3 regions of the Nocardiopsis sp. SBT366 genome follow, and region 3 is predicted to be linked to each of the others. Evidence: predicted binding sites of a transcription regulator. Region 3 holds the regulator's gene; each other region holds the start of a gene.
The links. Region 3 encodes HrcA, which represses chaperone genes, less so after heat shock. Its sites were predicted from a motif close to TTGGCACTCTCNNNNNGAGAGTGCCAA; they were not measured.

Region 1 (7,440 bases), on a different contig from region 3:
GCACACCCTTCTCCCGACCAGCCGCTCTGAGGGCCTCCGCGATCCCGGGGATCTCCCGTGTCAGGAGCGGGCGCGTCGCCTCCGGGGTGAGGTCCTGCGGCGTGAGCCCGGTACCCCCGGTGGTCAGGACGGCGTCCACGCCCTCGTCCAGGGCCCGCTCGATCGCCTCGGCGACGGGCGCGCCGTCAGCAACCACCCACGGCCCGACGACCGCGCAGCCCATGGCCCGGAGCCGTTCGACGATCACCGGCCCGGAGCGGTCCGGGTAGACCCCGGACGCCGCGCGATTGGAGGCGGTCACCACCGCGACCCGGTGCACGGCGTCACTCACCGCGCCTCCAGTGGCCCTTCTTCCCGCCGGTCTTCTCCTCGACCCGCACCCGGGTCACCTCGGCCTCCGGGTCGATCGCCTTGACCATGTCGACCAGGCCGAGCGCGGCGGTCATCACGCAGGTGAGCGCCTCCATCTCGACGCCGGTGCGGTCTGCGGTGCGCACCGTGGCGCTGACGTCCACCCCGTCGTCCGTCACCGTCAGGTCAACGTCCACGCCGTGCACGGCGATCGGGTGGCACAGCGGAACGAGGTCCGGGGTGCGCTTGGCCCCCTGGATACCGGCGATCCGGGCGACGGCGAGGGCGTCACCCTTGGGGACCCCTCCGCCACGCAGGGCCGCGACCGTCTCCGGGTTGAGCAGGACCCTGCCGGTGGCCGTGGCCGTACGGGCGCTGACGGACTTGGCGGAGACGTCCACCATGCGCGCCGAGCCGGACTCGTCGAGGTGCGTGAGGCCGGAGGGGTGCGCCTCCGGGCGTGGGGTGTCGGTCATCGCTGTGGAGCCACTCATCGTCTGGTACGGAACACGCGGCAGCCCGGAACGGTCAGCCACGGGGACGCGCGGCGCGTGTCCCAGGACGACGGTACTCCTCCGCGGGGACAGCCGGACCGTTGCTCAGGGCTCCGGCAGGACCAGGACCTCCACCATCTCACCGGCGGCCAGCTCGGTGACCTCCTCAGGGACGATCAGGAGTCCGTTGGCCCCGGCCAGCGCGGACAGCTGGTGGGAGCCCTGGCGCACCGCCGGAGCGACCGCGGGCACCGGGTCCGGCGCGATGGGGTCGGACAGCACCGCGCGCAGGTAGGAGCGGCGGTCCCGGGGCGATCCGACCGGGTTGGCCAGGCGCGCCCGCACGCTCGGCAGGGGGTTCGGGGGCAGACCCCGCAGCCTGCGCAGGACCGGCCGAACGAACAGGTGGAACGACACGAAGGCGCTCACCGGGTTGCCCGGGAGGGTGATGATCGGAGTGTCGTCCGGTCCGATCGTGCCGAACCCCTGGGGTTTGCCGGGCTGCATCGCCACCTGGGTGAACTCCACGGTGCCCTTGGTGGAGAGCACCTCCTTCACCACGTCGTAGGCGCCCATGCTCACACCGCCGGTGGTGACCACCACGTCGGCGCGGACCAGGAGGTCCTCCAACGTGTCCCAGACGGTGACCGGGTCGTCGCCGACGAAGCCGTGGCGGTACACCTCGCAGCCCTCGTCCCGGGCGGCGGCGGCCAGCATGTAGCTGTTGGACTCGTAGATCTGCCCCGGACCGAGGGGGCGGCCCGGCTCGACCAGCTCCTCACCGGTGGAGAGCACCACCACGCGCGGCCGAGGGCGGACCGGCACTGAGCGGCACCCGACCGCCGCGAGGACACCCATCTCCCCCGCACCGACGCGAACCCCGGCGCTCAGCACCGTCGCGCCCTCCATCACGTCCTCACCCCGGCGCCTTACGAAACCCCCCGCCTGCGCGGGGCGGTGGATCGCCACATCCACGGTGCCGCCGTCGGTCCACTCCACCGGGACCACGGAGTCGGCCCCCTCGGGTAGGGGGGCGCCGGTCATGATGCGGGCGCACAGTCCGGGCCGGATCGCGGCGGGGTCCGCGTCACCCGCCGGGATGTCGGCCACCACCGGCAGCCGGACGGGGCGGTCGGCGGTGGCCTCGGCCAGGTCGGCGGCGTGCACGGCGTAGCCGTCCATCGAGGAGTTGTCGAAGCCCGGCAGGGACACCGGGGAGACGACCGGTTCGGCGAGCACGGTCCCGTGCGCCTGGAGCAGGTCCAGCTCGGTCGGTTCGGGCACCGCGACCAGCCCCAGAAGGTCGGAGATGTGCTGTTCGACGCTCTTCATGAGGTCCTTCCGGGTCGTGGACGCGCTGTGAGGGCCTCCCCCGTCACAGGGGGAGGCCCCGGTCCCATTGTGACGACCTCCGGAGCCGACGTCCCGGACCCGGTGCCCCCGGGTCAGCCCCGGAGCTTCTCCTGGCGGTCCAGGAACTCCCTCAGCCAGGGCAGGAGCTCGTCCGCCAGGTCCGGGCGGCCGCAGGCGAACTCGACCACGGTGCGGATGTACTCGGCCTTGTTCCCGGTGTCGTAGCGGTTCCCGCGCAGCAGCACGCCGTGCACACCGCCGCCCTTCTCGGGGCTGGTCCTGGCCAGCTCCTTCAGGGCGTCGGTCAGCTGGATCTCGCCACCGCGCCCGGGCGGGGTGTCGTGCAGTACGGGAAAGACCGCCGGGTCGCACACGTAGCGGCCGATGATCGCCCAACGGCTGGGCGCCTGCTCGCGCGAGGGCTTCTCAACCAGGTCGGTGACGGTGACGACGTCGTCCTCGTCGGTGGTCTCCACCGCCGCGCAGCCGTAGAGGGAGACCTGTTCGGGCTCCACCTCCATGAGCGCGACGACACTGCCGCCGTGGCTCTGACGGACCTCGATCATGCGGCGGAGCAGGTCGGCCGACTCGATGAGGTCGTCGCCCAGGAGCACCGCGAAGGGGTTGTCGCCCACGTGGGCCTGCGCGCACAGCACGGCGTGTCCCAGCCCCCGGGGCTCACCCTGGCGGACGTAGTGGACCTGGGCGAGGTCGCTGGACTCGCGGACCGAGCGGAGCTTGTCCTCCTCCCCCTTGGCGGCGAGCGCCTCCTCGAGTTCGTAGGCGCGGTCGAAGTGGTCCTCAATGGAGCGTTTGCTGCGCCCGGTGATCATGAGGACGTCGCCGAGCCCGGCTTCGACGGCCTCCTCCACGACGTACTGGATCGCGGGTTTGTCCACGATCGGCAGCATCTCCTTGGGAGTGGCCTTGGTGGCGGGCAGGAAGCGGGTGCCCAGGCCCGCGGCCGGAACGACCGCCTTGGTCACGGCGGCGTCGGTGCGGGATCGCTTCTGGTCGGTGTCGGCGCTCATGAACGGCACTTTAGGACAGACAACCCGCGTTACGTGGACCGATGACTTCCCGTGGCCGAGAAGTCCCCGTCGTTTCGGGCGAAGTCGTGGAAACCGCAACCGCGTGTTCACCCCTCGGAGGAAATCGGGGTCCGGTGCCACACTGGGCCCATGGGTGCCTCGAACGACCACGACCGGACCGCCAAGCGCGCGCTGCGCGCGCGCCTGCTCGCCGCGCGGCGGGAGAGGGGCGCGGCGGAGCGCGACCGTGTGGCTTCCGCGGTCCGCGACACGTTGATGGGGCTCCGCTGGCTGGCCATGGGCGGGACGGTGGCCTGTTACTACTCCGTGGGCGGCGAACCCGGCACGCGCGGTCTGGTCGACGCGCTGTGGAAGCGGGGCACGTACGTGCTGCTACCGATCTTCCTGCCCGACGGGACCCTCGACTGGGCGGCCTACGAGGGCCCGGACGGCCTCGAACCGGCCGGCCACGGCCTGGTGGAGCCGACCGGGCACCGGTACGGCCCCGAGGTGCTCGGCCGCGCGGACGCGGTGGTCTGCCCGGCCGTGGCGGTGGACCGGCGCGGGACGCGGATGGGGCGCGGCGCGGGTTGCTACGACCGCGCGCTGCCCCACAGGGGCCCGCGCACCCCGGCGATCGCCGTGGTCCATGACGAGGAGTTCGTGGACGCGCTGCCCGTGGAGGAGCACGACCGGCCGGTGGACGCGGTCGTGACCCCGGGCGGCGGGCTCCACGTGTTCGACCCGAACGCGGCGGCCTGGCCAGGAGGGAACCCGGACGGCCGGGCGGTGTGAGTCTGGCCGGGACCCCGGGGGCACCGCTCTCGGGAGGCTCCGGGGATTAAGGCACCGGGTCGCGGCGTTATGGCTGGCGGTCGTGTCCCGCACCCACCCCGAACACGAGCACCCCGTGCGGCCCCCGACCGGGTACGGCCCGACCCTGGGGACGCCCGGCGCCGCAGGGGGAGGGGTTGTCGCGGCTGTGGTCGGCGAACGCGTACTATTTAGCAGTCAACGGGTGTGAGTGCCAGCAAGGAGGACCCGGAACAGTGCCTACGTACCAGTACGCGTGCACCGAGTGTGACGCCCAGATGGAGGTCGTGCAGAGCTTCAGCGACGACTCGCTGACGGTCTGCCCCGAGTGCGAGGGGCGCCTGCGCAAGGTGTACTCCGCGGTCGGCATCGTCTTCAAGGGTTCGGGCTTCTACCGCACCGACAGCGGCAAGTCCACCACGAACAGCTCCGCCCTGACCGGTTCCAACACCGCTGAGGGCGGCACCGAGGGCAACGGCGGCAAGTCCGGCGACGCCGCCAAGCCCTCCTCCGACTCCGGCTCCACCGCCACCCCCGCCGCCTCCACCCCCAGCACGGGCGGCGGCGACAAGTCGACCAGCAAGAGCACCAGCGGCAGCACCGCCGCGACCAGCAGCTGAGCCACCGCACCGTTGACCGTGGCCGCGCCGCCGAGACCCCTCGGCGGCGCTTCTGTTGTCTGCCGGGCCCCGTGTGACGGGCCCCGGGGTGGGAATCCGCCCTGTGGACAACCCTCCGGGGCCGCCTCTCCCGGCCTAGCGTTGGAGGTATGAGCACCTCCCCTCCCGCGTTCCGGCTCCGGCGCGGCCCGCTCCGCCTGCTCGACCGCCACCGCCGTACCGTCGCCGCCGTCCTGACCGCGCTGGCCGTGGTGTGCGCGGTCCTCGTCCTGCGGCCCCCGCCCCAACCCCGGGCGGAGGTGCTCGTCGCCGCGCGGGACCTCGACGCCTCCGCGCCCCTGTCCGAGGAGGACCTCACGCCCCTGGTCCTGACGGAGAGCTCCGTACCGGACGGGGCGCTCTCGCCCGGGGACCGGGCGGCCGGGCTCTCGCTGAACGCACCCGTGCGCCGGGGCGAGGTGCTGACCGACGCCCGCCTGAGCGACCCGCCCGCGCTCCCCTACGGGGCGGACATGGTCGCCGTGCCGGTGCGGGTGGCCGACCCGGGGGCCGTCGGTCTGCTGTCCCCAGGCAGCCGAGTGGACGTGCTGGCCGCGACGGGCGCGGACGACTTCGGCGGGCCGCCCACCAGACCCGGGCCCGCCGTCGAGGTGGTCGGTGACCGGCCCGTTCTCGCCGTGCCCTCTGAGGAGGGTCCGAGCGGGGAGGGCGGTGCGCTGGTCCTGATCGCCGCGACCAGCGAGGAAGCCCGGGCCCTGGCCGGGCACGCGACCTCTTCGCGGCTGTCTGTGACGATTCGCGGTTGACCGATGACCAGGGGTGGTGAAAGCTGTCCGGGCGCCACTTCGGGCGCGTCCCCATCAATCACGAACACGTAGGGCAGTTCCATGGAAGGCTTCAAGAAGTTCCTGCTCCAGGGAAACCTGGTGCAGCTGGCGGTCGCGGTCGTCATCGGCTCCGTCTTCGCCGGACTCATCTCGGCGTTCACCGAAGGGTTCATCACCCCGCTCCTGGGGATCTTCGGCGGGGTCCCGACCTTCGCGGACCTCTACTTCGAGGTCAACGGCAGCCAGTTCATGTACGGCGCCTTCGTCGACGCCATGATCTCGTTCCTGATGACCGCGGCGGTCCTGTACTTCTTCGTGGTCCTGCCCATGGGCAAGCTGATGGAGAAGTTCATCAAGGCCGAGGAGGCCACCACCCGCGAGTGCCCCCACTGCTTCTCGGAGATCAACAAGAAGGCCAGCAAGTGCGCCCACTGCACCAGTGAGGTCACGCCCGAGACCGTCTCCTAGGGCACCGAGGGGTGTCTCGGCGCCCGTCCCGACACAACGGGCCCGACACACGGGAGGGCGGCCCCACGGGGCCGCCCTCCGGGCGCTTGGCGCCGGTTGGAACCGGCCGCGGATCGGGCTGACCTAGCCCTCGTACTCCCAGTGCCAGGGCTCGAAGGGACTGGACTTCGCCCAGGCCGGGTGGATCCAGTTGTACTTGGCCCCGTGCTCCTCCATCCAGTTCCACCGTTCCGAACGGAAGTTCTGGATGCCGCAGCCGAGGTCGATCGCCTGTCCCAGACCGTGGTTACTGGTACCGGGCACGGCGGCGAACCCGGGCGGCTCCTGGGCGTAGACGCGGTGCTGGTTGGGCAGGTCGCGGTACGCGCTGGTGATGCAGATGTTCTCGCCGAACTCCTCGACGTACTCCACGTTCAGCTGGAGGAACTCCACCGCGGCGTCGGCCCTCAGGAACTTGTCGTCGTAGAGCGAGCAGAGGGCCTCCTGCGGGAGCAGCCCGTTGGGGTAGCCACCCGCGTTCGAGGCCGCGCTCGCGTCGCAGTCGGCGGCCGCCATGTAGGCCTCCGGGTCCAGGCCCCGGGACTCCAGCTCGTCGGTGAGCTCGGTCATGCTCGACTCGGACTGTTCGCGCAGGGAGTCCACCTCGGCGGAGAGCTCGGCCTGTTCGAGCTGTGTGAAGGTCTGGAGCTCCTGGGCCTCCCCGGCCAGCCCCACCTGCTCCTCGCGCAGGTCGGTGGCGTCCTGGATGAGCGCCTGGTTGTCCTCGGACAGCTTGGCCGCGTAGGACTGCGTCTGGAGGTCGTCGTCGAGGTCCCCCGCCGCGAGGATGCCGATGACACCGGCGTCGGGCTGCTGGTACATGGTGCTGGCCAGCCGCGCGAGCGGTTCGCGCATCTCGTTGAGGTCGCCCTCGATCTGCTGGAGTTCGTGGAGGGTGGAGATCAGGTCCTCCTGCGCCTCCTCCAGGGCGTCCTGGCGCTCGACGTACTCGTCGGTCGCCTCCTCCAGGGCGTCGGCGGAGGACTCCGCGCGCTCACGGAGGTCCTCCAGGCTCGCTTCGGCTGGCGGGGCGACTGTCACGGACCCGGGCACGACGAACAGGGACGTGACCAGCATGAGTGTCAGCGCCTGCGCGATCCGGACCCGGTGGTGTGCCCCCAGGGTGGTCAGCACCCCGTTACCCGGTACGCGGGACCTACGCCGCGCCGACTCGGAAGTGAACGGCACGAATGATCCTCCGGCTGCTTTTTCCTCGAACACCTACTCGTGGCCGCAAGGCAACGTACTACATGTCCACATGCGGACACACTGGACCGTACGGCCCGACGGCCGAACCCGTGGACGGTTGCTCGCCGTCCTTCCGGCCGTCTCGCGCGGCCTCTGGAAGAAGGCCTGGTCGTCGGGGTGCCGTGACCTGGCGCACCCGCCCGCCCAGAGTGACCGAAGGGCGGTGGCGGCTCGCATCACGACACGCGAAATGAAC
Region 2 (7,440 bases), on a different contig from region 3:
GCAGACCGAGGTCCGGGACGGCCAGCAGATCTCGATCATCCCCGCCGTCGCCGGGGGCTGCTGACCGCACGGGCAGTGGGCGAACCACAGGGCGGGCACCGGTCGGTGCCCGCCCCGCCGCGTGCCCGGACCCTCGTAACCTGGGAGGAGGTTTCTCCAGGGGACGAGGGTGGCGATGTCGGCGACGCGGTTGTTGGTGCTGGGTGTGGTGCGCGTCCACGGGCAGGCACACGGTTACCGGGCGGGCCGCGAACTGATGGACTGGGGCGCCGAGGAGTGGGCCAACGTCAAATGGGGCTCCCTCTACCACGCGCTCCGCAAGCTCTCCGAACAGGGAAGACTCCGCGAGTTCGTGGCTGAGGGCGAGGTCACCGACCGCACCTCCTCCGCTGCGAGCTGTGCACCCGGCTGCAAGAAGACCGGTCTCTCCTCGGTCGGGTAAGCGTCCACGTCCCCGAAGACCAGGCCCGTGATGTCCTCGTCGAAGATCATCCGCAGCTCTTCGGATCGCACCTCGTCAGGGTTGGGGCCGACCACCAACTACCCCTTCTCCAAGCGGGACAGGTCCTCCTGCGTGCGCAGAATGTGCTCCACCATCTGCTCCCGGCTGAGGGAGAAGTCGCTCTTGAGCCTCCAGACCTCCCTCATCGAGGCTTTGTACTCCCGTGCGGCCGCCGGGCTGGTGGCGGCACGGGCCGCGCGCATGTACGCGCCCGCCGCACGGGCCGCGGTCTCGTCCAGGACCTCTCGGATCACTTCGTCGGAGGTGCTCGGGTCGTAGAGCACTGCCTGGTCGTCTCGCATGGGGTCTTCCTTCCGTTGGGGGGCGTCTACGTGGACGACCTTGCCGTCCAGCAGGGCGTAGGAGCCGGGAGCGACGGGCACGTCGTCGGCCAGCATGATGCCGTGGTCAGTCTGGCTGAACCGGCGGGCCCCTGGTCACCGGGCGGGCAGGACCTGGCCACCCGGTTCCACCAGGGGTTCGTCCGTTGTTCGCCGAGCGCTCAAACCGCCCTGTGGAGGGAAGTCCGCGCTGTTCAGGGCTGTTTCCGAAGCTGGGGAAATCGTGACCACATCGTTTGCACTCTCCATGGCCGAGTGCTAAAAAAGGGAGTGGTTAGCACTCACCTATACCGAGTGCTAACCGGATCGAGGCTGCGAGATCGTGGTCCTCCGGCAGCAGGGTTGCCGGTGCGAACGCGGTCGTCCGTCGCGGGCGCACGCCTCGTCCCATCGCGTATCAGCCCGGTCACGGGAGGACAAGAACTCAATGGCAGCCAAACTGATCGCGTTCGACGAGGAGGCCCGTCGCGGCCTCGAGCGCGGCATGAACCAGCTCGCTGACGCCGTGAAGGTCACGCTCGGCCCGAAGGGTCGCAACGTCGTCCTGGAGAAGAAGTGGGGCGCCCCCACTATCACCAACGACGGTGTCTCCATCGCCAAGGAGATCGAGCTCGAGGACCCCTGGGAGAAGATCGGGGCCGAGCTGGTCAAGGAGGTCGCCAAGAAGACGGACGACGTCGCCGGTGACGGTACGACCACCGCCACCGTCCTGGCCCAGGCTCTCGTCCGCGAGGGTCTGCGCAACGTCGCCGCTGGCGCCAACCCGATCGGCCTCAAGCGCGGCATCGAGGCCGCCGTGGCCCGCATCAACGAGGAGCTCGGCAACCTCTCGAAGGACGTCGAGACCAAGGAGCAGATCGCCTCCACCGCCTCCATCTCCGCTGGTGACACCCAGATCGGTGAGACCATCGCCGAGGCGATGGACAAGGTCGGCAAGGAAGGCGTCATCACCGTCGAGGAGGGGCAGACCTTCGGGCTCGAGCTTGAGCTCGCCGAGGGCATGCGCTTCGACAAGGGCTACATCTCGCCCTACTTCGCCACCGACCTTGAGCGCATGGAGACGGTCCTCGAGGACCCCTACATCCTCATCGTCAACTCGAAGATCTCCAACAACAACGAGTTCCTGCCCGTTGTCGAGAAGGTCCTCCAGTCCGGCCGTCCGCTGATGGTCATCGCCGAGGACGTCGCCGACGGCGCCCTGCAGACCCTCGTGGTCAACAAGATCCGCGGCACCTTCAAGTCCGTCGCCGTCAAGGCTCCGGGCTTCGGTGACCGCCGCAAGGCCCAGCTCGGCGACATCGCCGTGCTGACCGGCGGCCAGGTCATCACCGAGGAGGTCGGCCTCAAGCTCGAGAACACCGAGCTCGACCTGCTGGGCCGCGCCCGCAAGGTCGTCGTCACCAAGGACGAGACCACCATCGTCGACGGTGCCGGTGACGCCACCGCCATCGCCGGTCGCGTGAACGAGATCCGCAACGAGATCGAGCGCACCGACTCCGACTACGACCGCGAGAAGCTCCAGGAGCGCCTCGCGCGTCTGGCCGGCGGCGTGGCCGTCATCAAGGCCGGTGCCGCCACCGAGGTGGAGCTCAAGGAGCGCAAGCACCGCATCGAGGACGCCGTCCGCAACGCCAAGGCCGCGGTCGAAGAGGGCATCCTGCCCGGCGGTGGCGTCGCGCTGCTGCAGGCCAGCGTCCCCGCGTTCGAGAAGCTGGACCTCGAGGGTGACGAGGCCATCGGCGCCGACATCGTGCGTCGCGCCATCGCCGAGCCGCTCAAGATGATCGCGGTCAACGCCGGCCTCGAAGGCGGCGTCGTGGCGGACAAGGTCAAGCACCTGGAGCCCGGTTTCGGCCTCAACGCCGCCACCGGCGAGTACACCGACCTGTTCAAGGACGGCGTCATCGACCCGACCAAGGTCACCCGTTCCGCTCTGCAGAACGCGTCGTCCATCGCTGGTCTGTTCCTGACCACCGAGGCCGTCATCGCCGACAAGCCGGAGAAGGCCTCGGCTCCCGCCGGCGACCCGACCGGTGGCATGGGCGGCATGGACTTCTAGCAGGTCCGTGACACCGGGCGTGAGCCCGTAGGCGCCTGAGGTCCGGATACGCGACCTCGCCCGCGACGACCGGGCGGTCCCCATGGGGACCGCCCGGTTTCGCTCTTTCCGGGACCCCGGGGGTCAACCCTGGGCGGGCCCGTGCGGACGGATCGCGTCGGCCAGTTGGTGCCAGCCCTGCGGTCCCGGGAGCACCTGCGCCGACTCCGGTCCGTAGGAGCCCGGAAAATAGGGTTCGGGCTCCGTCGCCGAGTCCATCAGCGGGTCGACGATCCGCCACGACTCCTCGACCACGTCGAAGCGCACGAACTGCTCCGGGCTGCCCACCACGGCGCCGTGCAGCACGTGGTCGTAGGCCTCGTGCCCCCGGCCCAGTTGGCGTTCCACGTCGGCCGCGAGCACGAGGCGCGCCGCCGAGTCGCTCTCCGCGCCGGGTTCGTTGAGCAGCATCTCGAAGGTCACCCCGGACCATGGCTCCAGCTGGAACCGGACCAGGTTGGCGGGCCCCGGGTAGAGGTCGGCGGCGGGGCGCTTCAGCTCGGCCACCACCTCCCATGAGGTGAGCGGCATGTGCTTGCCCGAGCGAACGTAGAAGGGCACGCCCGCCCAGCGGCGGTTGTCCACCCACATGCGCAGCGCGAAGAAGGTCTCCGTGGTGGAGCCGGGGCCGACCCCCTCCGTGCTGAGGTAGCCGTCGTAGCGGCCCCGGATCGCGTCGGCCGGTTCGATGGTGCGCACGGCGCGCAGCAGGCGCAGCGTCTCGTCCTTGACCGCCGAGGGGTCGGTGGAGACCGGCGCGTCCATCGTGAGCAGCGCGAACAGCTGGAGCAGGTGGTTCTGGAACACGTCCCGAACCGCCCCTGCGGCGTCATAGAACGACCCCCGGTCGTCCACCCCGAAGTCCTCGGCCATGGTGATCTGCACGTTGTCCACGAACGTCCGGTTCCACACGGGCTCCAGCAGGGTGTTGCCGAACCGGGTCACCGGCAGCCCCCGGACGGGTTCCTCGCCCAGGAAGTGGTCGACGAGGTAGAGGCTCTCCGAGGGGAAGCACTCCAGGAGCGCGCGGTGGAGTTCGCGGGCCGATGCGAGGTCGTGGCCGAAGGGCTTCTCCACCACCAGGCGGGCGTCACGGTTGAGCCCGGCGTCCGCCAGGGCGCGGGCCACCGTGGTGAACAGCGCGGGTGGCACCGCCAGGTAGTGGGCGGTGTGGGAACCGTCGGGCAGGGTCGCGGCGAGGTCCGCGTAGGTGCGGGGGTCGTTGAGGTCGCCGGTGACCAGCGTCATCCGGTCGGTCAGGGACCGCATGACGGACTCGTCCAGGGTGGTGGAGGCCTCGGAACCGGTCTCGGCGAGGTGCTCGGTGACGGCCTCGCGGGTCCGCCGCCGCAACTCCTCTGTGTCCCAGTCGGACTTGGCCACCCCCACGATCCGGGTGCGCAGCTCCTCCCGTTCCGCCAGGTGGTAGAGGGCGGGCATGAGGTACTTCCGGGCGAGGTCACCGGTCACTCCGAAGATCACCAGGGTGTCGGCGTTGGGTCCTGTGGTCATGCTGTCCCCTCGTCGGCGGCCGGTGCGCGGGCGGCGCACGTTGGCGGGGGTACCCGGTCCGGGCCGCTGACGTGCCCAAGGAAGGGCCAAGAAAGGGTGACCGGGCCGACCTGGGGCGTCCGCGCGGGGGCTCCTGCCAGCGTCCAGGAGCCCTGGGCGATCCGGTGCAGGTGGGCCAGCTGATGCCGCACCCCTCGTCCAGGACGTCGCGCGCCCCGCGGGCCGCCGTCCGGCGCACCACTCAGGGGGAAGGGCGGTCGTCGTGGCTCCACGGATGCCGCAGGTGGGCGGTGCGTCTCCGTGCCGTGGGCGTCCTGGAACCGGCTAAAGAGGGGCTGACCCCGCGTCCCGGCCGTCGAGCCAGGCGCGGACCGCCGCCTTCACCTGCGGGGTGAGGTCGCTGTCCGCGTACTCCTCGGCCGGTATCCAGCGCAGGTCCGTGTGCTCCTCGGAGAGCACCGCCTCCGCGCCGTCGTGGGGGAGCGCGAAGGTGAACTGGCGCTTGCGCACCCCGTGCCGGGAGACGTAGTCGAACCAGGTCACGAACGGTTCGAGGGGCAGCGCGCCGGGTGCCCGGCCGATCTCCTCCCGCAGTTCCCGCGCGAGGCCTTCCAGGATGGCCTCCCCGGGGTCCACCCCGCCCGAGGGGAGGCTCTCCGCGCCGGGGAAGGAGGTGTCGTCGTCGCGGCGGCGCAGCAGCAGGATCTCCCGCCCCGAGTCCCGGTGGACGATCGCGCCCGCCGCGTACCGTTCGATGCCCGCCGCTCGGGCCTGGTCGGCCAGGTCATCGAAGGCCGTCGGTTCCGTGGTGTCCATGGGGTGACCGTACCGAGCGGCGGGGCGGGCCGTCGGTGTCCGGCTCCGGTCGACACCGGAACCGGACACCCGTGCTCTACCGTGGGCCGGTAATGCGCAGGGCCACCAGGGTGGCGAGCATCCACGCGACCCCGGCCACGATCAGCGTGACGGCCGCGGGGGCTCCGACGACGTGGGCCAGGCCGCCGAGCGCGAGCGGGGGAAGGACGGTACCGCTCAGGGCGAGGAACGAGGCCGAGGCCCGCTCGGCGGGGGAACCGGCTCGGGCTTTGCCCTTGAAGCGGGCCGAGAGCCCCTCCGAGCTGAGACGCGCCTCCATCCCGTAGGTGAAGGGGGTCCGGTCGATGTCGACGTCCGCTCGCGAGCGCGGGGACTCGGCGTCCAGACGGAGTTCCCTCACGTGTGGTTCTTCCCGAGTCTCCCGCTGCTGCGGGGGCTGCCCCGGGGGATCTCCCATGAACGAACCTCCAGCCGTTGGCGTACAGGGGGGGTGGTGCCGCTCCCTGGTTCGATGGGGGCCAGGCCGGCACCTGGTGACGCCGAAGCGCCGAGTGTCCACGCTCCGTAGCCTACCATGTGGGTGTCTTTTGGTGCATGTGATGTGATGACGAATGATGCCTTGACTGCATCTCATATCAGTCTGTTAAGCTTTCCCTAGCCTTACCAAAGTCGCGGAAGTGCTGGGGGGAGATGCCGATGGCCGGGTTCAGCTCATGGACGTGCCCCGGCCCGTGCCGCTGTCGGAGGGATCTCCGCGTCGAGGCGTTCGACCCTCCGTGCGAGCCCCGTCGTTTCCCCGTGCCGACCGCGCCGTCCCGCGTGCGGTGTCTCCGGCACGCTCCGAGTTCGTGTTTCCCGCGGCTCCTCGCGGATCGAGCCCACCGCAGTCAAGCCAGAGAACGAGGTCGCGCCATGTCACCCAAGGGCACAGGAACAGAACTCACCGACGCCTCCCAGGGGCGGGGCCGCCCTGCCGGGAGAAGGGTCGCCGGATCCCCGGCGCGGGTCACCGTCAACCTCACCGCGCGCTCCACGAAGGCGATGGAGGAGGCCGTCGCCGCGACGGGTGACACCCAGACCGACGTCATCAACCGCGCCCTTCAGGTGTACGCCTACCTTGAGTCCGTCATGGCCGAGGGCGACCGCGTCTACGTCGAGAACGCCGAGACCCAGGAGCGAGAGCGCCTGCGCTTCTTCTGAACCCTCCCCTTCGGCGTGCCCGGCAAGCCCGGGTGCCGTGCCAGTGCCCCGACCGTGAGCGCCGAGTGTCCACACCACCGCCGCCCGGTCGGGCGCACGAACGCCGGGAGCAGCCGAACGTCATCCCGGTGTCGTGCGCGGTCGACTCGCCTCAGACCCGTAGCAGGGTGAGGTAGGCGAACCCTTGCGTCTCCCGCTGGGCGTGCACGCGCGCGTGGCGGTGCCGGTCGGCGCGGTCGCGGACCTCGTCGAAGTCGGGGGAGTCGGGATTCTCCCGCAGCCAGTCCTCCCAGCCCAGGCAGTGCCAGTTCTCGAACTCGTCCCACTCGTCCACGGTGGTCTCCGCCAGCGCGATCAGCCGGAAGCCGTGGGAGAGAGCGAAGTCCACCAGCTCTGGCATGGAACGGTACTGGTCGCGCGGGATGAACGGCATGGCCGCCATCTCGGCGTCGGTCGGCGGCCGCTTCCAGAAGCACTCGGCGAACGCCGCCCGGCCGCCCGGTCTGGTCAGGTCGGCCAGGGCCGCCAGGGCGTTGGCCGTGTGCACCACAGGGTCACCGCCCCACACGTGGCTGGCGCCGATGTTGAGCATGACGTCCGCGGGTTCGCCCCGCCACGCGCCGACGTTCCCGGCCACCAGTTCGACCCGGTCGGCCAGCCCGCGCTCCTTGGCGTTGGCCCGGCCGAGCCGGACGTAGTCCTCGCTGAGGTCGATGCCGAACCCGGTCGCGGTGGGTTCGGTCGCCAGTGTGCGGAGCAGCAGTTCGGCCCAGCCGCAGCCGACGTCCACCACGTGGCGATCCGTCAGGGGACCCAGTGAACGGATCAGACGAACGGCCCGCTCGTCGTTGAGCGGGCCGTTGAAGTCGACGTCGCGGTACAGCGGGGGAACCTCGGGGGTGGTCATCGGAGGAGGATCACTCGTGCGAGGGTGGTCTGTCAACGCTTTTCCGGCGCCCGCTTCCCGCGCC
Region 3 (7,440 bases):
TCGTCGACCCCCTCCAGGAACTCGACGGCCACCCCCTCCACACGGAGGTCGTGGCCCCAGACCTTCTCGACCAGTTCGGCGTCGTGGGCGCCCTCGACGTAGATCCGGCTCTCGCGGGCTGTGCGCGCCCGCGCGTCGGTCACCGCGATCGACCCCGAGGCGCTGCGCAGCGGACCCTTGGGGGCCTCCGTCGGACGCACCAGTGTCACGGGTTCACCGTCCACGAGGAAGGCGGCCTGACCCAGCTCGAACACCCTGCGGCGCCCGTCCCGGTCCTCCAGGGTCACCGCGGCCTTGTCCCAGGACACCACGGCCCCGCAGAAGGTCTCGTCGGCGTCCTCCACGACCAGGTCACGACTGAGGGGTATCTCGCGGACCGCACCCTTCTTCGGTCGCCGCCAGTCTCCCGCCAGAACGTCGCGGCCGTAACGGCCGGTTCCCTTGGTAACCACGGTGGTGCAGTCTACTGGTGAAGGACCCCGGACGCCCGCTGGCGGGTGGCGCACGTCGCGGATCCGACAAGGAAGAAGCGACCCCCGTCCCCGTGTTACTGCGTGCGGGTAGCCGTGCGGGTTTGCGGCCGGGCATAGAATTAGCACTGAGGACCTTGGAGTGCCAGGAGGTGGCGAGTTGCTGGATGAGCGCAAGCTCGCGGTCCTGCGTGCGGTCGTCGAGGACTTCGTCAACACCAACGAACCCGTGGGTTCCCGGGCGTTGGCGGACCGTCACCCCCTTGGTGTCTCCCCGGCGACCATTCGCAACGACATGGTCGCCCTCGAGGAGGATGGCTACATCACCCAACCCCACACCAGTGCGGGACGGGTGCCCACCGACAAGGGGTACCGGCTCTTCGTGGACCGGCTCTCCTCCGTCAAGCCGCTCTCGGCGGCCGAACGGCGAGCCATCGAGTCCTTCCTCGGCGGTGCCGTGGACCTCGACGAGATCGTCGCCCGCACGGTGCGGCTGCTCGCGCAGCTCACCCGGCAGGTCGCGATCGTCCAGTACCCGTCGCTGACCCGCTCGTCGGTCCAGCACGTGGAACTGGTGCCGCTCGGCGGCCAGCGCATCATGATGGTCGTCATCACCAACACCGGCCGAGTCGAACAGCGCGTCATCGACGGGTTGGGATCGGTCAGCGAGACCGTGGTTGACGACCTGCGCAACATGCTCAACCGCGCCATCGCGGGCCGACACCTCGGTGACGTGCCGGACGCGGTGGAGGACCTGCCCGCCCAGGTCGCACCGGAGGACCGCCCCGTCGCGGTCGCGGTCCTCTCCATCCTGCTGGAGAGCCTCGTGGAAAGACACGAGGAGAAGATCGTTCTGGCGGGAACCGCCAACCTGGCCGCGGTCGACTTCGCGGCCAGCCTGCGCGAGGTGCTCGAAGCACTGGAAGAGAACATGGTCCTCATCCGACTGCTCGGTGAGGCCAAGGACCCCTCCATGCTCACGGTGCGCATCGGCGCGGAGAACTTCCACGAGGGCCTTCGATCCACTTCCATCGTGTCGGCTGACTACGGCGTGGGAAACCAGTCGCTGGCCAAGATCGGAGTGGTGGGCCCGACCCGTATGGACTACCCAGGGACGATGGGCGCCGTCCGTGCGGTGGCCCGGTATGTCGGACAGATTTTGGCAGGACAGTAACTCAGTGGCCAGAGACTATTACCAGGTTCTCGGGGTGCGTCGCGACGCGTCCAAGGACGAGATTAAGAAGGCGTACCGGCGGCTCGCGCGCGAGCTTCACCCGGACATCAACCCGGACCCCGCGACCCAGGAGCGCTTCAAGGAAGTGACCCAGGCCTACGAGGTCCTCTCCGACGAGAACAAGCGTCGGATGTTCGACATGGGCCAGGACCCCTTCGCCCCCGGCGGCGGTGGCGGTGCCGGAGGTTTCGGCAACGCTGGCGGGTTCGCCTTCGACGACATCATGAACGCCTTCTTCGGCGGAGGACAGCCCGGCGGCCGCGGCCCCCGGGAACGGGTCCGGCGCGGACGCAGCATCAAGATCCGCATCGAACTCGACCTCGTCGAGACCGCTTTCGGGGTCAGCCGGGAGATCACCTTCCCGACCGCGATCCTCTGTGAGACCTGCCAGGGCGAGGGCACGGCGGCCGGTTCGCACCGGACCACCTGCGACATGTGCCACGGCCAGGGCGAGGTCTCCCAGGTCACGCGCTCCTTCCTCGGCCAGGTCATGACCTCGCGCCCCTGCCCGCAGTGCTCGGGCCAGGGCTCGGTCATCACCAACCCCTGCGGCGACTGCGCGGGCGAGGGCCGGGTCCGGGAGAAGGTCACCCGGACCGTGAAGATCCCCGCCGGTGTCGACGACGGCACCCGCATCCAGCTCGCCGGCGAGGGCGAGGTCGGCCCCAACGGCGGACCGCGCGGCGACATCATCCTGGAGATCGTCCAGAAGCCGCACCCGACCTTCGAGCGTCGCGGCGACGACCTGCACTGCACCATCACCGTCCCCATGACGGCGGCGGCGCTGGGTGCCTCGTGCGCCTTCGACACCCTCGACGGCACCGAGAACATCGACCTGCGTCCGGGGACCAACTCGGGCCACGTCATCACCCTGCCCGGCAAGGGCGTCACCCACCTCGACGGCGGCGGCCGGGGCGACCTGCGCATCCGTGTGGACGTGGAGACCCCGGGCAAGCTGGACGAGGAGCAGGAGGCCCTGCTGCGCAAGTTCGCGGAGCTGCGTGGGGAGGACCAGAACCCGGGCCGCTTCAGCCCCGGGCACGGTGGGTTCTTCTCCAAGATCCGCGACGCCTTCGGAGCCAAGTGACCCCGCCGGTCTTCCTGGTCGGGACCGCCGTGCTGGCGGGCGACCGGATCCGTCTGGACGGTCCGGAGGGACGCCACGCGGTGGCGGTCCGACGCATCGGTGAGGGCGAGACCGTCGACCTCTCCGACGGTCTCGGCCTTCGCGTGCGCTGCGAGGTCGACGAGGTCGTCGGCAAGGACACGCTCGTCTGCCGTGTGGTGGAACGCCGGAGCGAACCCGAGCCCCGACCCCGGATCACCGTGGTGCAGGCCCTGCCCAAACGGGACCGGGGTGAGCTCGCGGTGGAGATGATGACCGAGGCCGGGGTCGACGCCGTCGTGCCCTGGTCCGCCGAGCGCTGTGTCACGCAGTGGAAGGGCGACCGGGGTGCCAAGGCCCTGGCCAAGTGGCGGGCGAGCGCCAGGGAGGCGGCCAAGCAGGCCCGCCGTGCCCGGACGCCCGAGGTCACCGAACCACTGGACCGCAAGGGGGTGTCCGCCCTGCTCGCCGAGGCGGACCTCGCCGTGGTCCTGCACGAGGAGGGGGCGGGGCGGCTCTCGGAGCTCCCACTGCCGGAGGAACCCCACGGTTCGGGGATCGTCCTGGTGGTCGGGCCCGAGGGCGGGATCTCCGAGGCCGAGCTGGCCGCCTTCGACGCGGCCGGTGCGGCCCGGGCCCTGCTGGGCCCCTCGGTCCTGCGCACCTCCACAGCCGGGGTGGCCGGACTGTCCGTGCTCCAGGCCCGCACGGGACGCTGGTGAACGGACACGGACACGGACACGGACACGGTCCGGGTCCGTCCCCGGTGACCGTGACCGTGACCGGGTAGCCGGGACACTCACGGAAGACACGACGAAGGGCCCGTGGAGGATTCCACGGGCCCTTCGTCATGTCCGTTCCCTGGTGCGGTCGGGGGTCAGCTCACGCTGGCCCCGTCCTCCTCACCGCCGCCGCCGGAACCGCTGCCGGGGTCCTCGGAGCCCTCGTCGGGATCCGGGTCACCGCCGCCTCCGGGGCTGGTGGGCTCGTCGGTGGGCTCTTCCCGCGGCTCGTCGGTCGGGGCGCAGGTCTCCTTGTCGGAGCCCCTGTCGTCCCGGTCGTCGTCCTTGTTCTTCCTGTCCTCGTCACGGGCGCCGTCGGTCGCGGCCGGGACGAGCTCCTCACCGGGCGGGCACGAGGAGGTGGCCTCGAAACCGTCGTCCTCCGAGGAGGAGGGCGAGCTGTCGGGGCTGGGGGAGCCCTCGGGGTCGTCCCCCGCCTCCTCCTCCAGCTTGCTGCTGCCGGAGGTGGAGTCCGTCGACGGGTCGGGAGCCGCCACGCCGTCGCCCCCGTCGGACTGGGTCTCGGGCGGGGTGCCCGCGCGGTCGGCCCCGGCCGGGACGATCTCCAGGACCTGTTCGCGGACCTGCGGACTCGACATGATCACCGAGGCGGCGATGAGCACGGCCGCAGCCACGGCCGTCACGGGACGGAGCCACGGCAGCCCGAACCACGACGATCCGCGTTGGCGCTCGGTGCGCTCACGGATGAGGTTGAGGCCTTCGGCCGAGGGTGTGACCTCGTCGGCCTCGGCGCGCAGTATCTGGCGGAGCTGGTCCTTGAACTCCGGTTCGTTCCTATCGTTGGGGCTACTCATGACGTCTGCTCCAGTACAGAGCGAAGGGAGGAGATGCCGCGCGAGGTGTGGCTCTTGACCGCGCCTCGGCTGATGCCCATGGCGTCCGCGATCTGTGCCTCGGACAGATCACCGTAGTACCGGAGCACGATGGCCTCTCGCTGACGGGTGGGTAGCTTGCGCAGGGCGGTGATGACCGCCTCGCGCTCGAGCAGGTTCATGGCCCCGTGCTCGGCGCTGGGTGCGTCGGGCAGGGCCTTGGGGGCGTGCTTCTCGACGACTGCCCTGTGGCGCAGTACCGACCTGGCCTTGTTCACCACCGCCTGGCGGAGGTAGGAGAGGGCCTTGTTCGGGTCCCTGAGGCGACGCCAGGCGCCGTGCATGGCGACGAAGGCGTCCTGGACGACCTCCTCGGCGGTCGCGTGGTCCCGCACGAGCAGGGCGGCGAGCCGAACGAGCGGACGGTAGTGCTCCCGGTAGAGCTCCGTCACGGCATGGTCAGCGTCCCACTCGACCGAGAGTGGCGCCGTGGTGGCATTGGCCACCAAGGTTTCTGTCGTCACATCAGTTCGACGCACACCCTTGTCGCGGGGTTTACGAAAGGGCATACCTCATCATTTCCAGTAGACGTGCGTTCCGATCCGAACACGTCGGACGTGGCCGAACAGCGGGGTGTGCCCACAGTCTGACGCGCACGGAGACCAAAGACTATCGCGCTCGGATCGGTGGCTGGAGGGGAACGTGGATCGGAACGGTTGCGGAAAGGTTGAGGGTTCATCTCCCCGTGGGCCGCGCACCTGCGGCGTTTCGTGCACCTGCGGCATCATGGGCAACGGACAATCCCGAGAACCGAATGAGCGGTGCCGCCACCGAGCGCGGGCCCGCGTGACGGAAGGTGAGCGATGGTCGACCCCGACTGCCTTTTCTGCAAGATCGTGAAGGGCGAGGTCCCAGCGGACATCGTCCGCGAGGGGGAGCGCACGGTGGCGTTCCGCGACATCAACCCCCAGGCGCCCACCCACGTCCTGGTCGTCCCGCGTGAGCACCACGCCGACGCCGCCGCTGCCGCCGCCACCGACACCGGGCTGGTGGACGCCCTGGTCAGGGAGGCCCACGAGGTGGCCAAGGGCGAGGGCGTGGTGGAGTCCGGGTACCGGATGGTGTTCAACACCGGGGCCGGCGCCGGACAGACCGTCTTCCACCTGCACGCCCACGTGCTCGGCGGTCGAGGCCTGAACTGGCCCCCCGGGTAGGCGTCGCGATAATCCATCGAGCCCGCCGTGCCCCCGTTGGTAGACTCGGGGACGGGCCCCACCGGCCACTTCGGTTGTCCCACACACCCGTGGTGACCGTGTCCGACACCGTCGGGCACGGTGTGCGGCCCGTCCGCGAGGAACCCCGGGCGACCGACCCCGGGGCCGTGACCGAAGGGTAGGGACAGCGGCCGCAAGGCCACACCATGGCCGAGTCAACTCACACGAACCAGGACCCGGAGACCCAGGTCAAGGTCGTGGTTCCGGACGAACACACGATGATCAGCCTGCTGGGTTCGGGGGACGAGCTCCTCCGGGCGCTGGAGCGGTCCTTCAAGAGCGACATCCACGTCCGTGGCAACGAGTTCACGATCAGCGGTACCCCCGAGGAGACGGCCGTGGTGGTCCGCCTCGTGGAGGAGCTGATCGAGCTCGCCAAGAGCGGCACCCACGTCACCCCCGACACCATCGAGCGCATGATCCACATGCTGCGCTCGCCGGGCAAGGAACGCCCCGCGGACGTGCTGACCACCAACATCCTGTCCAACCGGGGCAAAACCATCCGCCCCAAGACGCTGAACCAGAAGCGGTACGTCGACATCATCGACGAGCGCACCGTGGTCTTCGGCATCGGCCCGGCGGGCACCGGCAAGACCTACCTGGCCATGGCCAAGGCGGTGAAGGCCCTCCAGGACAAGGAGGTCAACCGGATCATCCTCACCCGGCCCGCCGTCGAGGCCGGGGAGCGCCTGGGATTCCTGCCCGGCACCCTGTACGACAAGATCGACCCGTACCTGCGTCCGCTGTACGACGCCCTGCACGACATGCTCGACCCGGACTCCATCCCCAAGCTGATGGCGGCCGGAACCATCGAGGTCGCTCCCTTGGCGTACATGCGTGGCCGGGCGCAGCCGCTGCACACGAAGGTGCTGACCCCGGAGGGGTTCCGGCCCATCGGTGACCTGCGGATCGGTGACCTGGTGATGGGCTCTGACGGGCGACCGACCCCGGTGATCGGGGTGTACCCGCAGGGGGAGAAGGCGACCTACCGTTTCTCCTCCCAGGACGGTGCCTCCACGCTGTGCTCAGAGGACCATCTGTGGACCGTCCGGACCAGGGACGACGCACGCAGAGGCAAGCCGCCCAGGGTGCTCACCGCCAAGGAGATCGTCGAGAGCGGGCTGCGCAGCTCGCACTATCGCAAGTACGAGCTCCCTCTGCTCAGCGAGCCCGTGGCCTTCCCGGAGCGGGAGGTACCCATGGACGCCTACGCCCTGGGCCTGCTCCTCGGGGACGGTTGCCTCACGGGTTCGACCACACCGCGTTTCGCGACCAACGACCCGGAACTGGCCGAGGCACTCGAGACGCTTCTCCCCGGTGTTCGCGTCAGGCACAAGTCCGGTGTGGACTACGTTCTCAACCGCGAGAGCGCGCCGGGCGACGTGATCACCATCACCAACCCGGTCACGGCGATCATGCGTGACCTGGGACTGTGCGGGACTGGGTCCGACACGAAGTTCGTCCCGGACGACTACCTGTACAACACGGCCGAGGTGAGGTTGGCCCTGCTCCAGGGCCTGCTCGACTCGGACGGGGGACCGGTCACACAAGCGGGGCGCACCTGCCGCGTGCAGTACGGAACGGCGTCCCCGTACCTGCGTGACGCGGTGACCTTCCTGGTCCGGTCTCTTGGAGGCGTGGTCTACGAGCGTTGCCGCCCAGCCGAGGGGCGTGCACCGGGCCTCGCCCGGGGACGGGAGGTCTTCCACCGCAAGGACGCCCATGCCCTCGACCTGCGTCTG

Region 1: the regulator HrcA is predicted to act here: its motif matches at 4,234-4,260, upstream of ADX84_RS07605 (FmdB family zinc ribbon protein).
Region 2: the regulator HrcA is predicted to act here: its motif matches at 1,079-1,105, upstream of groL (chaperonin GroEL).

What each region holds. Positions count from the first base shown of each region.
Region 1 covers NZ_LAVM01000018.1:4,538-11,977, reverse strand. The annotation lists gene ADX84_RS07630 (molybdenum cofactor biosynthesis protein B) at 1-331, opposite strand, end outside; gene moaC (cyclic pyranopterin monophosphate synthase MoaC) at 324-827, opposite strand; gene glp (gephyrin-like molybdotransferase Glp) at 951-2,177, opposite strand; gene galU (UTP--glucose-1-phosphate uridylyltransferase GalU) at 2,291-3,229, opposite strand; gene ADX84_RS07610 (5-formyltetrahydrofolate cyclo-ligase) at 3,380-4,024, shown strand; gene ADX84_RS07605 (FmdB family zinc ribbon protein) at 4,279-4,662, shown strand; gene ADX84_RS07600 (SAF domain-containing protein) at 4,812-5,468, shown strand; gene ADX84_RS07595 (MscL family protein) at 5,550-5,957, shown strand; gene ADX84_RS07590 (M15 family metallopeptidase) at 6,081-7,184, opposite strand.
Region 2 covers NZ_LAVM01000017.1:21,266-28,705, reverse strand. The annotation lists gene ADX84_RS07365 (ubiquitin-like small modifier protein 1) at 1-64, shown strand, start outside; partial or broken gene ADX84_RS07360 (PadR family transcriptional regulator) at 176-391, shown strand; gene ADX84_RS07355 (hypothetical protein) at 541-900, opposite strand; gene groL (chaperonin GroEL) at 1,271-2,902, shown strand; gene zwf (glucose-6-phosphate dehydrogenase) at 3,026-4,453, opposite strand; gene ADX84_RS07340 (NUDIX hydrolase) at 4,778-5,269, opposite strand; gene ADX84_RS07335 (hypothetical protein) at 5,346-5,669, opposite strand; gene ADX84_RS07330 (hypothetical protein) at 6,182-6,469, shown strand; gene ADX84_RS07325 (cyclopropane-fatty-acyl-phospholipid synthase family protein) at 6,621-7,376, opposite strand.
Region 3 covers NZ_LAVM01000045.1:15,830-23,269, forward strand. The annotation lists gene ADX84_RS15235 (DUF3097 domain-containing protein) at 1-452, opposite strand, end outside; gene hrcA (heat-inducible transcriptional repressor HrcA) at 631-1,644, shown strand; gene dnaJ (molecular chaperone DnaJ) at 1,649-2,791, shown strand; gene ADX84_RS15250 (16S rRNA (uracil(1498)-N(3))-methyltransferase) at 2,788-3,531, shown strand; gene ADX84_RS15255 (hypothetical protein) at 3,687-4,406, opposite strand; gene ADX84_RS15260 (SigE family RNA polymerase sigma factor) at 4,403-4,933, opposite strand; gene ADX84_RS15265 (histidine triad nucleotide-binding protein) at 5,288-5,638, shown strand; partial or broken gene ADX84_RS27095 (PhoH family protein) at 5,845-6,543, shown strand.